3 regions of the Bacillus sp. PK6-013 genome follow, and region 3 is predicted to be linked to each of the others. Evidence: predicted binding sites of a transcription regulator. Region 3 holds the regulator's gene; each other region holds the start of a gene.
The links. Region 3 encodes LexA, which represses DNA repair genes until DNA is damaged. Its sites were predicted from a motif close to CGAACATATGTTCG; they were not measured.
Positions count from the first base shown of each region.

Region 1: uvrB (excinuclease ABC subunit UvrB) is a predicted target of LexA. The motif match lies at 2,209-2,222, and genes of this name have one in related genera.
Region 2: ruvA (Holliday junction branch migration protein RuvA) is a predicted target of LexA. The motif match lies at 1,642-1,655, and genes of this name have one in related genera.

Region 1 covers NZ_CP096417.1:619,368-623,580, reverse strand. Annotated here, with positions in the region: gene uvrA (excinuclease ABC subunit UvrA) at 1-149, opposite strand, end outside; gene uvrB (excinuclease ABC subunit UvrB) at 157-2,142, opposite strand; gene M1E03_RS03045 (CsbA family protein) at 2,326-2,559, opposite strand; gene M1E03_RS03040 (DUF5316 domain-containing protein) at 2,678-2,971, opposite strand; gene M1E03_RS03035 (PDZ domain-containing protein) at 3,097-4,213, opposite strand, start outside.
Region 2 covers NZ_CP096417.1:1,374,055-1,378,267, reverse strand. Annotated here, with positions in the region: gene ruvB (Holliday junction branch migration DNA helicase RuvB) at 1-961, opposite strand, end outside; gene ruvA (Holliday junction branch migration protein RuvA) at 971-1,576, opposite strand; gene M1E03_RS06985 (intercompartmental signaling factor BofC) at 1,700-2,221, opposite strand; gene M1E03_RS06980 (protein kinase family protein) at 2,453-3,100, shown strand; gene M1E03_RS06975 (hypothetical protein) at 3,171-3,293, shown strand; gene M1E03_RS06970 (small acid-soluble spore protein H) at 3,375-3,554, opposite strand; gene M1E03_RS06965 (DinB family protein) at 3,663-4,127, opposite strand; gene M1E03_RS06960 (poly-gamma-glutamate hydrolase family protein) at 4,187-4,213, opposite strand, start outside.
Region 3 covers NZ_CP096417.1:2,325,332-2,329,544, reverse strand. Annotated here, with positions in the region: gene M1E03_RS11645 (hypothetical protein) at 1-274, shown strand, start outside; gene M1E03_RS11640 (thymidylate synthase) at 334-1,173, shown strand; gene M1E03_RS11635 (NucA/NucB deoxyribonuclease domain-containing protein) at 1,467-1,895, shown strand; gene lexA (transcriptional repressor LexA) at 2,094-2,717, opposite strand; gene yneA (cell division suppressor protein YneA) at 2,869-3,180, shown strand; gene M1E03_RS11620 (YneB family resolvase-like protein) at 3,199-3,846, shown strand; gene M1E03_RS11615 (DUF896 domain-containing protein) at 3,912-4,145, shown strand.

The sequences.
Region 1 (4,213 bases), 1.7 Mb from region 3:
TCTGCATATATCGTATCGAACGCAAGGGATGATTTCCCTGATCCCGAAAGACCTGTCAGCACGACAAGCTGGTCCCTCGGAATAGAGACATCGATATTTTTCAGGTTGTGGGCCCTTGCACCTTTCACCTCAATTCGTTTCGTTGCCATTCTCCATTCATCCTTCCGATTTTAACTCTAGGAGCAAGTCGCGAAGCTCAGCGGCACGTTCAAAGTCAAGCGCTTTTGCGGCTTCCTTCATGTCGTTTTCCATTTGAGCGATCACTTTTTCCCGCTCTTTCTTCGTCATCTTCGAAAGCTTCGGCTCCTCTTTTGCTTGATATTCTTCCTGCTCTTCAGCAGCATGAGTTGCCCGGATGACGTCCCTGATCTTTTTGTTGATCGTTTTCGGCGTAATGCCGTGTTTATCATTATAGGCCTCCTGCTGTTCGCGGCGGCGCTTCGTTTCATTGATTGCGATTTCCATTGAGTTGGTGATTTTGTCGGCATACATGATCACGCGGCCTTCGGCATTTCTGGCGGCGCGGCCGATTGTTTGAATGAGCGAACGCTCAGACCGCAAAAAGCCTTCTTTGTCTGCATCAAGGATGGCGACAAGTGAAACCTCCGGGATATCGAGTCCTTCCCTCAGCAGGTTGATGCCGATGAGAACGTCATGCTTGCCGAGGCGAAGGTCGCGGATGATCTCGATCCGCTCCAGCGTTTTAATCTCGGAATGCAGGTACGTGACCTTGATTCCGATTTCTTTCAGATAATCCGTCAAATCCTCGGACATTTTTTTCGTCAGCGTAGTGACGAGGACGCGTTCATTCCGCTCGATTCTCTGCTGGATTTCGCCGATCAGATCATCGATCTGCCCTTCAATCGGCCTTACCTCAATGATCGGATCGAGCAGCCCCGTCGGCCGGATGATCTGCTCTACCATTTCAGGCGTATGCTCAAGTTCATAAGGGCCCGGCGTAGCCGACACATACACGATGTTGTGAATGTGCTTTTCAAACTCTTCAAACCTGAGCGGACGGTTATCCAAAGCGGAAGGGAGCCTGAATCCGTGATCGACGAGAACCTGTTTCCTCGCCTGGTCTCCGTTGTACATTCCTCTGATCTGCGGCATGGTGACATGCGACTCGTCTATGACCATCAGGAAATCGTCCGGAAAGTAATCGAGCAGCGTATATGGAGTCGAACCTGCCGGACGAAGCGTCAAATGTCTTGAATAGTTTTCGATGCCCGAGCAAAAGCCCATTTCGCGCATCATTTCCAAATCGTATCTCGTCCGCTGTTCCAGACGCTGGGCTTCAAGGAGCTTGCCTTCTTCACGAAGCGCTTTAAGGCGCTCTTCCAGCTCCTCTTCAATGTTTATGATCGCTTTCTTCATCTTTTCTTCCCGCGTGACGAAGTGGGAAGCCGGGAAGATCGCGACGTGTTCCCTCTCCCCTAAAATTTCGCCTGTCAGGGCATCCACTTCCCTGATTCGTTCGATTTCGTCGCCGAAAAATTCAACCCGGATGCAGTGCTCATCCCTTGAAGCCGGGAAAATCTCGACGACATCGCCGCGCACTCTGAATGTTCCGCGCTGAAAGTCGATATCATTCCGCGCATATTGGATGTCAACGAGCTTTCTGAGCAGCTCATTTCGCTCGATTTCCATTTCCGCTCTGAGCGAGAGCACCAGTTCCCTGTATTCCTCTGGGGAACCCAAGCCGTAAATACAAGAAACACTCGCCACAATGATGACATCTTTGCGTTCAAAAAGAGCAGACGTGGCAGAGTGCCTTAATTTATCAATCTCATCGTTAATGCTGGCATCTTTTTCGATAAATGTATCAGTCTGAGGCACGTAAGCTTCAGGCTGGTAATAGTCATAATAGCTGACAAAATATTCGACTGCGTTGTTTGGGAAAAATTCCTTAAACTCGCTGTACAGCTGTCCGGCGAGCGTTTTGTTGTGGGCGATGACGAGAGTCGGTTTGTTGACTTCTTTAATCACGTTTGACATCGTAAACGTCTTTCCTGTACCGGTCGCCCCCAAAAGCGTCTGATGCTTTCTGCCTTCATTGATTCCTTTGACAAGCTGATCAATCGCTTTCGGCTGATCCCCCTGGGGCTGATAATTCGAGACTAATTCAAAGCGGTCTTTCACAAAAAAGCCTCCGTTTCTTTACGAAATCTTCCTGCTTATTATTTTAACACACCCGAAGTAAAAATACGAACTAAAGTTCGGTTTCTGTGTTTTCCCACAAAAGCCGGCCCTTCCTGATCTATCAAAAAACCCCTCCTTTTTGTCATCAAAAGCAGGGCTTTACGGCAATCATTCTTACGATTTCTATGAGTCTTCCTTCTTTTCGCCCGCCTTTTTCGCCGCATAGAGTGAACCGGCCACGAGCGAGACGATATCAAGTCCTACAATAAAAAAGGTTTCCGTATAACCTTTTAAATATGAAGCGAACAACAGCGCTGCGGTCAGCGCAATCCCGACGTAATGGTTATAGGTCACCCTTGTAAAAAACAAGACAAGCAAGAAAGGAAATATCAGTGCAAAAACGGCTTTTGTAAACACAAAAACCCTCCTCACGTTTCTTGATCTTATTCGATTATATTAAAGAACAAAGAAACGGACAAACATGGACACTCATTCATTTTGTCCATTATCATGCCGCGTTATTCGGAATCAGACGTTAAAAGGCGAAAAAGAACGAGATTCCGGCTGCCAGGAGGTTCGGCATGGCGAAAACGGCGAGTGCGTTTGCCAGTTTGCCGTTCCACTCCCTGTGCTCCTTCGTTTCCGAATCGTGATTTCCCTTGAACCGGTCACCGCTGACAAATACGCCGGAACATAAAGCAGACAGCAGAATTGCGCCTAGTCCGGCGGATCCCGAAACTTTGAAAATCAACGTCCAATCCCCGGCCGCAGCCGAAATCAATACAGCTATCAAACAAACAAAAACACCGGCGAGAAAAGCCTTTTTCATCAATCATTCTCCTTCAATCGGTTCTATCCATCATCCTAGCGGAACGTTTTGTAAAAGACAACCAAAAAGATTCCCCAAAAGGAAAAGCAAAAGCGCCCGAAAAAGCGGCGCTTTATTAACATCAATTATTCTGTTTCTTGTGAGGCGGCTGCCTCAGCGTGCTTCATCGCCGCATCCTCTTCTTTTACAAAGATGATGCCAAGCTCATGATGCTCTCCTTCATATGAAGCTCTTTGTTCAAAACGAATTTCATTGTTTAAACCGACGACTTCAAGTTTGAAGAAAGCACGGTTCTTTTGAAGCGCTTCGTAGAAGTCCGCCGCATTTTTCACTGAAATCCCGTTAACCTTCGTGATGATTTCGCCGATCTTGAGACCAAGATCGGCTGCCGGCGTGTTCGGAATAATGCCGAGCACCACGAGCCCCTGGTCTCTCTTTGAAAAATGGAAAGGGGCGGAATTATCGTTCATCCGCTGTTTCCATGATAAAAAGGCCCTTCCTGCGATCGCCGCTCCGGCGGCAAGAGCGGCAAGCGGCGTCCACCATACGCTTCCGGCCGCGAGCAGCAGAATGATAATACCAAGCACGCTGATGCGCTTCGCTGTAATTTTAATGCTTTCAATCGGAAGCGATCCTTGAACTCTTTGGCCGAAGCCGATGAAATAAGGAATCCAGAGGAGCTCAAAGCCTCCGTTAAATGACAGAACGGGCCACCACGGAACCGATGATTCGATCGCATGTCCCGGAATGAGAATGAACAACGGCAAAAGCCAGGTTCTGCCCGCAATCTGCTGGCCGATCGGGAGCCCCCTTTTGCTCATAACGATCGCAGGGGAAGTTTTGATATGTGCCGTTTTGTAGACGAGCACTCCTTCCGCTACCAACAGAAGTCCGAGCAAGACGGCAGCAGCCGGCCAATTCGCGAGGGACAGCTGCGGAAGTAATTCGTCAAGCGCTCCGAAACCGGTGTATTCGATACATAAACCGGCGACGATGCTCACGCCAAGCGTATATGCCGCTGACAGCAGACTCTGTCTGAAAGTTAAAGCTGCGGCAACGCTGACCGCCGCTATTAAAACCAGCATACCCATCGGCAGATACAGCCCTAAGCCGAACGAAACAATGGACAGCACGAGTCCCGCCAAGAGTCCTTTAGAATATGTAAACTTAAACTCGTCATAAATATCTTCAATACGCGTATGAAACGTCTTTCTTTCACGTTTGATCCGGGCATAGCCGTAA
Region 2 (4,213 bases), 950 kb from region 3:
CAGGGGTTACGATGCGCCCCCGCGGCGTTCTTTGAATAAAACCGATTTGAAGAAGATACGGCTCATACACATCCTCGATCGTGTGAGACTCCTCACCGATGGTAGCCGAAATCGTATCGATGCCGACTGGACCGCCGCCAAATTTTTCGATCATGCCCATTAAAAGCTTGCGGTCGATATGATCAAGCCCGAGTTTATCAACCTGGAGGCGTTCAAGCGCATCCACCGCCACTTCCTCCGTGATGGAGCTGTTTCCAAGCACCTGGGCAAAATCTCTGACCCTCCTCAAAAGCCTGTTGGCAATCCGCGGCGTCCCTCTTGACCGTCTCGCGATTTCGAGAGCCGAGAGCGAATCGATGTCAACCTCAAACAGCTCCGCCGTTCTGATCACGATGTCTGAAAGCTCGTCACGCGTGTAATACTCAAGCCTTGACAGAACGCCGAACCTGTCCCTGAGAGGCGCGGTTAAAAGCCCGACCCTTGTGGTCGCGCCGACAAGGGTAAAAGGAGGAAGATCGAGCCTCACAGAACGCGCCGACGGCCCTTTGCCGATCACGATATCAAGGCAGAAATCTTCCATCGCAGGATACAGCACCTCTTCGATCGAACGGTGCAGACGGTGGATCTCGTCAATAAATAAAACGTCACCTGGCTCCAGAGCCGTTAATATCGCCGCCAAATCGCCGGGGCGCTCGATCGCCGGACCTGACGTCGTTCTGAGATTGACTCCCATTTCGTTGGCGATGATCGCAGCGAGCGTCGTTTTTCCCAATCCCGGCGGCCCGTACAACAAGACATGGTCAAGCGTTTCTTCCCGCATTTTCGCAGCTTCAATGAATACCTTGAGGTTGTCTTTCACTTTTTCCTGGCCGATATACTGAGCCAGTCTTTGCGGACGCAGACTTTGCTCGATCGCTGATTCATGGTTGTCTAGTTCACTTGATACAAGCCGCTCATCCATGATATCACCTTACTTTAACAATTTTTGCAATGCTTTTTTAACGTATTGATCCGTCGAAAGCGCCTCTTCCTTTTTCAAATGAGGCTGGACTTTTTTAATTTCCCGGTCGGAATAGCCGAGCGCTCTTAATGCTTCAAGCGCCTCCTCAAGAGCCGTTTCCGCTTCATGAATTTGCTCCCGCTCTTCATGGTTAAACAGATCGGCCGCGATTTCAGGAACGGCGTCCGCAAGCTTCCCTTTCAGATCAAGGATGATCTGCCTTGCCGTTTTTTTGCCTACGCCGGGGAACTTGACGAGAAACGCTTCATCCTCATTCTCGATCGCTTCAATCACCGCTCCCGGATCGCCGGAAGCGAGGATCGCAAGCGCTCCTTTCGGGCCGATTCCCGTAACATTCAGCATTTTCGTAAACAGCATTTTTTCTTCCCTTGTCGAAAAGCCGTACAGCGCATTCGTATCTTCTCTTACATAATGGTATGTATAGATTGTTTCGTTGCTGTTTTTCTTATAAATAAACGGATTTGGCGTAAAGATCTGATAGCCGATCCCGCCGTTTTCAATGACAATATATTGGGGCGATACATAATCAATCGTCCCTTTTACGAATTCGATCAACGTTCATTCACCTCTTTGACTGCTCTTCATTGTAACACAAAACAGGCAAAGCTAGAATGAAAAAGTTAACATATGTTCGCTAAAAATGGCTTCTGTCTGCAGCTGAAAAAAGACATAACAGCGTCATGTCTTCATATCTTTTACATGATGTTGGCTTCCGGATGATTTTACGGCTTCAATGACATGTTCAAATTCCTTTTTCGTGCGGTATGGGATCCCTTTGCGCAAATCATCCGCCATCCGGCTTTCCAGGCGCTTTATATCAATCTGAAAAAACGATTGAATCGGCTCTGATAATATGCCCGGGCGGCCGTGAAAAGTCGAAATCACGCCGTCTTCCGTCACTCCGATATAACCGTTTGTTTTGCTGAGGGGAGAAATGTCGTCCACCTGTTTGCGAAACAGAATAAACCCCTTTTTCTGATCGATGAGCTGCCACCCTTTATAAGCAGCTTTAAAGTCTTCCAGTGTTCGAGCGGCCTCTACTTTATTTTCGATTCCAACGTCCCCGTCCAGATAAACCTTTTCAAGCTGGATTTGAACTTTAGCCGGCTTTTCGGCCAGGGCCTCCAGGTGAAAGCTGAGCGCGGCCAGCAGACTTCCAATAAGCAATAAACCGATTTTGAACTTGCTTTGGCTGTTCATCAATATCACCTTCTTTTTTGCCTTAACGATCATATCCATAGTTTGACCAACGCTTTTAAAAATTAATCTAAAAAAGCAATTAGATGACAACCGGTTTACGAATGTTACATTTTTAAACCAATATGAAGAACTCAAAAGCATTTAAGGTGCAAAACCCCTCGTTCTCATGTATAAACAACATTATAGAGAGTTTTTCGTTTGACCAGCCCTTAAAAAGAAGGTGAGTTCGGCGTGAAAAAGGCGCAAACCTATGCAGAGGCCGTAAAGTATAATACGAAAAAAAAGTTCAATAAACTTATCCAAAAACCCGATGACTTAGAGTTGATCGGGAAAGGCAGGAGCGCATACGTTTTTAAGCTGACTGAAGAGGGCAGGGAAATGGCTCTTAAAGTCTTTTTTCCCGAATTTAAGAACATTGCCGCAAGGGAAGCGGAGATTTACAAAAAGCTTTCTGATTCGAATTATTATCCTGATATATATGAAACAGGGCCATCATATATTTTAATGGAGTATATTAAAGGATACACTTTTTATGAGTGTTTAAACAAAGGCATTCCGATCGATGATGACATGATCTGCGAGGTCGACCGCGCATTGAACGATGCGAAGCGGAAAGGATTGAATCCATCCGATATCCACCTCAGAAACCTGATACTGACGCCGGCTGGGACAATCAAAGTCATCGATGTGGCCAGGTTTTTGCAGACGAAAGAATGCAGACAGTGGGATGACTTAAAAACAGCCTATCAAACCATTTATAAAAAAAGCCGTTTCCCGCAAAGGCTTCCTAAGCTGTGGATGGAATTGATCGCTTATCTTTATAAAAAAAACTGGCTTCAGAAACAATGGGCCGCCAGAAAAAACAAATTTCACCCGTAATTTGAAACTTAAAGAAGGCGCGCCCGTATATGAAATAACCCCATTAAAGTCAGGAAGGGAGAAACAGCTGTTGAAGAAAAAGAAGAAACGAAATGATGATAAATGGGATTATCTTTATCTCGTTGATTTGCTTGAGCCGTTGTTTTATGTGCTGAGGCTGGCAGTAAGAGGACTTGCAAAAATCATAAATTAAACACTCGGGCTTTCGGGTGTTTTTTTTGATGGCCGAGTGATAAGACAAATACAAAACCCCTTCATTTGAAGGGGTTGCTTTTTAATGCTCTTTCAAATTTGCGAGCGGTACTTCCTGCTCGTTCTCCGGCTGGCCGAGCGGAAAAATTCTTGCGGTTTCATTTTGTTCGTTGACATGCTGAATATAAATCGGCCTGCCGTTATAAGTAACATCAACCATGTCGGGTGATTCGACGATTTCCTGGGCACGATGCGTATTCATGCTGACACCCTCCTTTTGCTTTTACTCATAATGTGTACACCCGGCTGCTTTCGTATTCCTTTTGAGCCGGTTTTCTTTCAAGGAGGGGTGATCTTCAGGCTCCCGTAATCAATGAATTTTTACGTACAAAGGCAGATCCGTGTGTCCCATTTCACGCACATAAACAAACAGATTGCCTTTGTGATGAATTTCGTGTCCGATCGCTAGCTGCAGCAGCTGTTCGCCGGCTACTTTCCGTCCGAAGACGCCGGTCAAATCGACCTCACGATCCAATTCTTCATCCGTAAAAGATTCAAGCAGCTTTTTTGTTTTTTCTGTATACGTTTTGGCGAGCTCGCTCAGGCTTGACCCTGTTTCTTCCGGCTTCTTTTTAAAAGACTCTCCGTTTCCTTCTTTTGCCGCCGAAGCAAAGGCATAGAAAGATTGCAGCATATGCGTGACAAGTTCCTTCGCTGGCATCGACGTTTCAGTCGGTTTGTAATCGAGATGTTTTTCATCAATCTTTTGAATCAGTTCTTCTGTCACCAGGCGGTGGGACATAAATTCCTGAACGATGCGGTCTTTTCGTTCCATTTTTTATTCCTCCTTCGTGTTTTAGCAGTTCATACACAGAATAACACGAGTTTCCATTTTCAGCATCTGTCCTGCAGCACCCTTCG
Region 3 (4,213 bases):
CCCTGTTGACATGTCCGTTTTTTGGGAGGCGGCTGAATACTCGCAAGCGGCATTGAAGCCTGCGCCATTACTGGAATGCAGAATTCCGTTTCAACATGAAATCGCGCATTGGGAATTCAGCGGCTGGGACATATATCTTAGCACGAGCAAAGGATTATACAGAGAAGCGAAGCCGGACACAATCGAAGGCTGGACTGAGAAAATCCATGATGTCACTGGATACGATAAAAATGTTATCAAGAAAGCGTTGGAGATTTATCAAACCCGCGCATGATCTTAAACCTTGAAAAAAACTCATTTTATACATATCATGTGGAAAGAGGAGAGGATAAGATGAGCCATTATGACCAGCAATACAATGCTATCATTCAAAAAATTATTGAATCAGGGATCTCCGATGAAGAATATCAGGTCCGGACGAAGTGGGATTCAGACGGAACGCCGGCTCATACGCTGAGCATCATGAGCGAAAAAATGCGGTTTGACAATTCGGAAGTGCCGATTTTGACGACGAAGAAGGTGGCGTGGAAAACGGCCATCAAAGAGCTGCTTTGGATCTGGCAGCTGAAATCCAATGATGTCCAAGTTCTGAACGATATGGGGGTTCATATTTGGGATCAATGGCGGCTTGAAGACGGCACAATCGGAGCAGCCTACGGCTATCAATTAGCGAAGAAAAACAGAACGGTTAACGGGCAGAAAACCGATCAAGTGGATTATTTGCTCCATCAGTTAAAGCATAATCCGTCTTCACGCAGGCATTTGACCATGCTGTGGAATCCCGATGACTTGGACGGCATGGCTTTGACGCCCTGCGTCTATGAGACGCAATGGTATGTGAAAGAAGGAAAGCTCTCTTTGGAAGTAAGAGCGAGAAGCAATGACATGGCGCTTGGCAACCCGTTCAATGTGTTCCAATATAACGTCTTGCAGCGCATGATCGCCCAAGTCCTCGGTTATGAGCTGGGCGAATACATCTTCAATATCGGCGACTGTCACATTTATACCCGTCACATCGATAATTTAAACATTCAGATGAAACGCGAGCAATATGAAGCGCCGAAGCTGTGGATCAACCCGGACATCAAAAACTTTTATGACTTTACAATCGATGATTTTAAATTAATTGACTATAAGCACGGCGACAAGCTGACATTTGAAGTTGCCGTATAAACAGGCGAATTTTCCGCCTGTTTTTTTGTTGTGTGAATGAATCATTTTTAAAAAATACAACGATGAAAAAATTTGCATATCCGGCTGCCGCATGTTTCCTGATGGCAGCCGTGTATACGTTTAGAGCGGACGCAAAAAGCACATGCAGTTTTTCACGGGTATGACCCGAGCATTTAACTTACGTTTATTTACACAATCTAAACGTCTTTTTCACAAAGAGCCCGAAAAGCAAAAACAATTCTCTCTTAATCTGTTAGTGACACCAGCATATACAAGAGGAGGTTGTTTTTGTCATGATCAAAAAATGGGCGATTCATCTGCTGTTTTCCGCATTGGTGCTGCTTGGGCTTTCGGGAGGGGCTGCATATTCTTCTCAGCATGCCGAAGGCGTTGCAAGGTATGATGACGTATTGTATTTTCCGGCATCGCGCTATCCTGAAACCGGTGCTCATATAAGCGATGCGATCAAAGCGGGCCATTCAGATGTCTGCACAATTGAAAGATCTGGAGCGGATAAGCGCCGTCAGGAATCATTAAAAGGGATTCCGACTAAGCCGGGCTTTGACCGTGACGAATGGCCGATGGCCATGTGTGAAGAAGGAGGAAAAGGAGCGTCGGTCAGATATGTCAGCTCATCGGATAACCGCGGAGCCGGCTCCTGGGTCGGGAACAGGCTGAGCGATTACGCTGACGGGACGAGAATTTTGTTTATCGTTCGATAAAAGGGAGACAATGAAAAATGTTTCCTCAAGGAAACATTTTTGTTGACAAGAAAACTCGTTTGGGGGATAATGGTAATGTAAGCATATGATCAATCCCTCTGTTTCAGGCTCGCATCCTTCATTTCCGTATGGATGTGAGCCTGTTTTTTCGTGCGAAAAAAAACCGCCGACCGGCGGTTTTGCTGATGAGTCCGTTTTTTAATGAACCGTGCGGAATACGCCAATGACTTTTCCGAGAATCGTCACATTCTGGAGGATGATCGGTTCCATCGTCGGGTTTTCCGGCTGAAGGCGGATATGGGTTTCTTCCTTGAAAAACCGCTTAACAGTCGCTTCGTCGTCTTCGGTCATCGCAACGACGATATCTCCGTTGTTTGCGGTGTTCTGCTGTTTGACTATCACATAATCCTGATCAAGAATTCCGGCATCGATCATGCTTTCGCCCATGATCTCCAGCATAAAGACATGCTCATCCGGCGGCGCCAGGCGGTCTGGAAGCGGAAAGTATTCCTCAATGTTTTCGACTGCGGTAATCGGCGTACCGGCCGTCACCTTTCCGATGACCGGGACATTGACAACCTGGTTTTTCGGAATGTGAATTTCTTCCTCTGTATCGAGAATTTCGATCGCTCTCGGCTTCGTCGGATCCCTTCTGATCAATCCCTTCGTTTCAAGCCTTGCCAAGTGGCCGTGGACCGTTGAACTTGACGCCAGGCCGACCGCTTCTCCGATCTCCCTGACGGAAGGCGGATAGCCTTTGCGTTTCACTTCTTCTTTAATGAAACGCAAAATATCAAGTTGTCTTTTTGATAGCTTCGTCATTTTTTGCACCTCAAAACGTCGATTTTAGCTAGATTATAGCATGTTTTTCCTTTGAGTACAAACATAGGTTCGAAAAAAACGATTGACAGAAACATTTGTTCGTATGTATACTGAAATCATAAAACCGAACAAACATTCTGGGGTGATGGATATGAAAAGAGAATCATTGATTTTTGTCAGTCTGTTTACTGCTGTGATCAGCTGCTGTATTCTGTTTGTGTCTTTTGCCGGTAAAATCGAAGAAAGAAAGCAATATGTTAAAATAGAAGTGCAGGAAGGCGATACATTGTGGGAGCTGGCCGACCGGATCAAAGGCGGAAAACCCGCTGACAAACAAAAATTCATCGAATGGGTCGCCGATAAAAACAATCTGCCGACATCCGTTATTAAACCGGGCGATGTTTTGGTCCTGCCGGTAGCCAAACAGCACTCCGATCAATATCAGCTTGCAGTTGTAGAATAAATGATTGAGGGGATTTCCATGAATGCGATTATTTACACCAGGGTAAGCACTGCGAAGGAGCAGCAGGAAACCTCATTAAAACGGCAGGCTGAAGAGCTCCAGTCGCTTGCCGCTGAGCACGGGATGAACGTCGTGAACGTCATTTCCGAACAGGCGAGCGGATATGAGATGGACCGCGACGGCGTCTTCGATCTGCTCGAGGAAATCAAAACATCAGACATTGACGCGGTTTTAATACAGGATGATACGCGGCTTGGAAGAGGGAATGCCAAAATTGCCCTTCTTCACTGTTTATATAAAGAAGGCGTTCAAATCTACACGCTGGCTCACCGGGGAAAGCTTGAGCTTTCCGAAGCGGATTCGATGGTTTTGGAGATTGTCGGGATTGTCGAAGAATACCAGCGGAAAATACATAACCTGAAGATTAAGCGGGGAATGAAGAAGGCGGTCGAAAACGGCTACCGCCCGGAGAGGAATCTGAAACACCGCAATGAAGGCGGCGGGAGAGAGCGGATCGAAGCGCCTCTTTCAGAAATCGTCAGGCTCAGGGAGAACAAGCTGACGTTTGCGGAGATTGCAGCCGTGTTGAGAGGGTTCGGATACAGCATTTCAAAAGCAACCGTTCACCGCCGCTACCAGGAGTATAAGGACGGCCTTGCAGACTAATCTGTTGTCAAACGAAAGCGGATTTAGTAGTATGATGGATATATACCGAATCAAAGGAGTATCTTATGATTTCTAATGAAAAAATAGCCAGAATTAACGAGCTTGCCAAAAAAGCAAAGAGCGGATCTTTAACAGACGAAGAAAAAGCAGAACAGCAGAAGCTTCGCCAGGAATATCTTCAAGGCGTCCGCGCGTCTATGAAAAACACGTTGAAAACTGTGACGATTGTTGACCCTGAAGGTAATGATGTGACGCCTGAAAAGCTCAAACAGGAAAAAAGAAACCGCCGATTGCATTAATTTGGGGAATACGCCGATATCGTATTCCCTTTTTGTATATACTACAATTTAAAATGAAGGCAAAGATT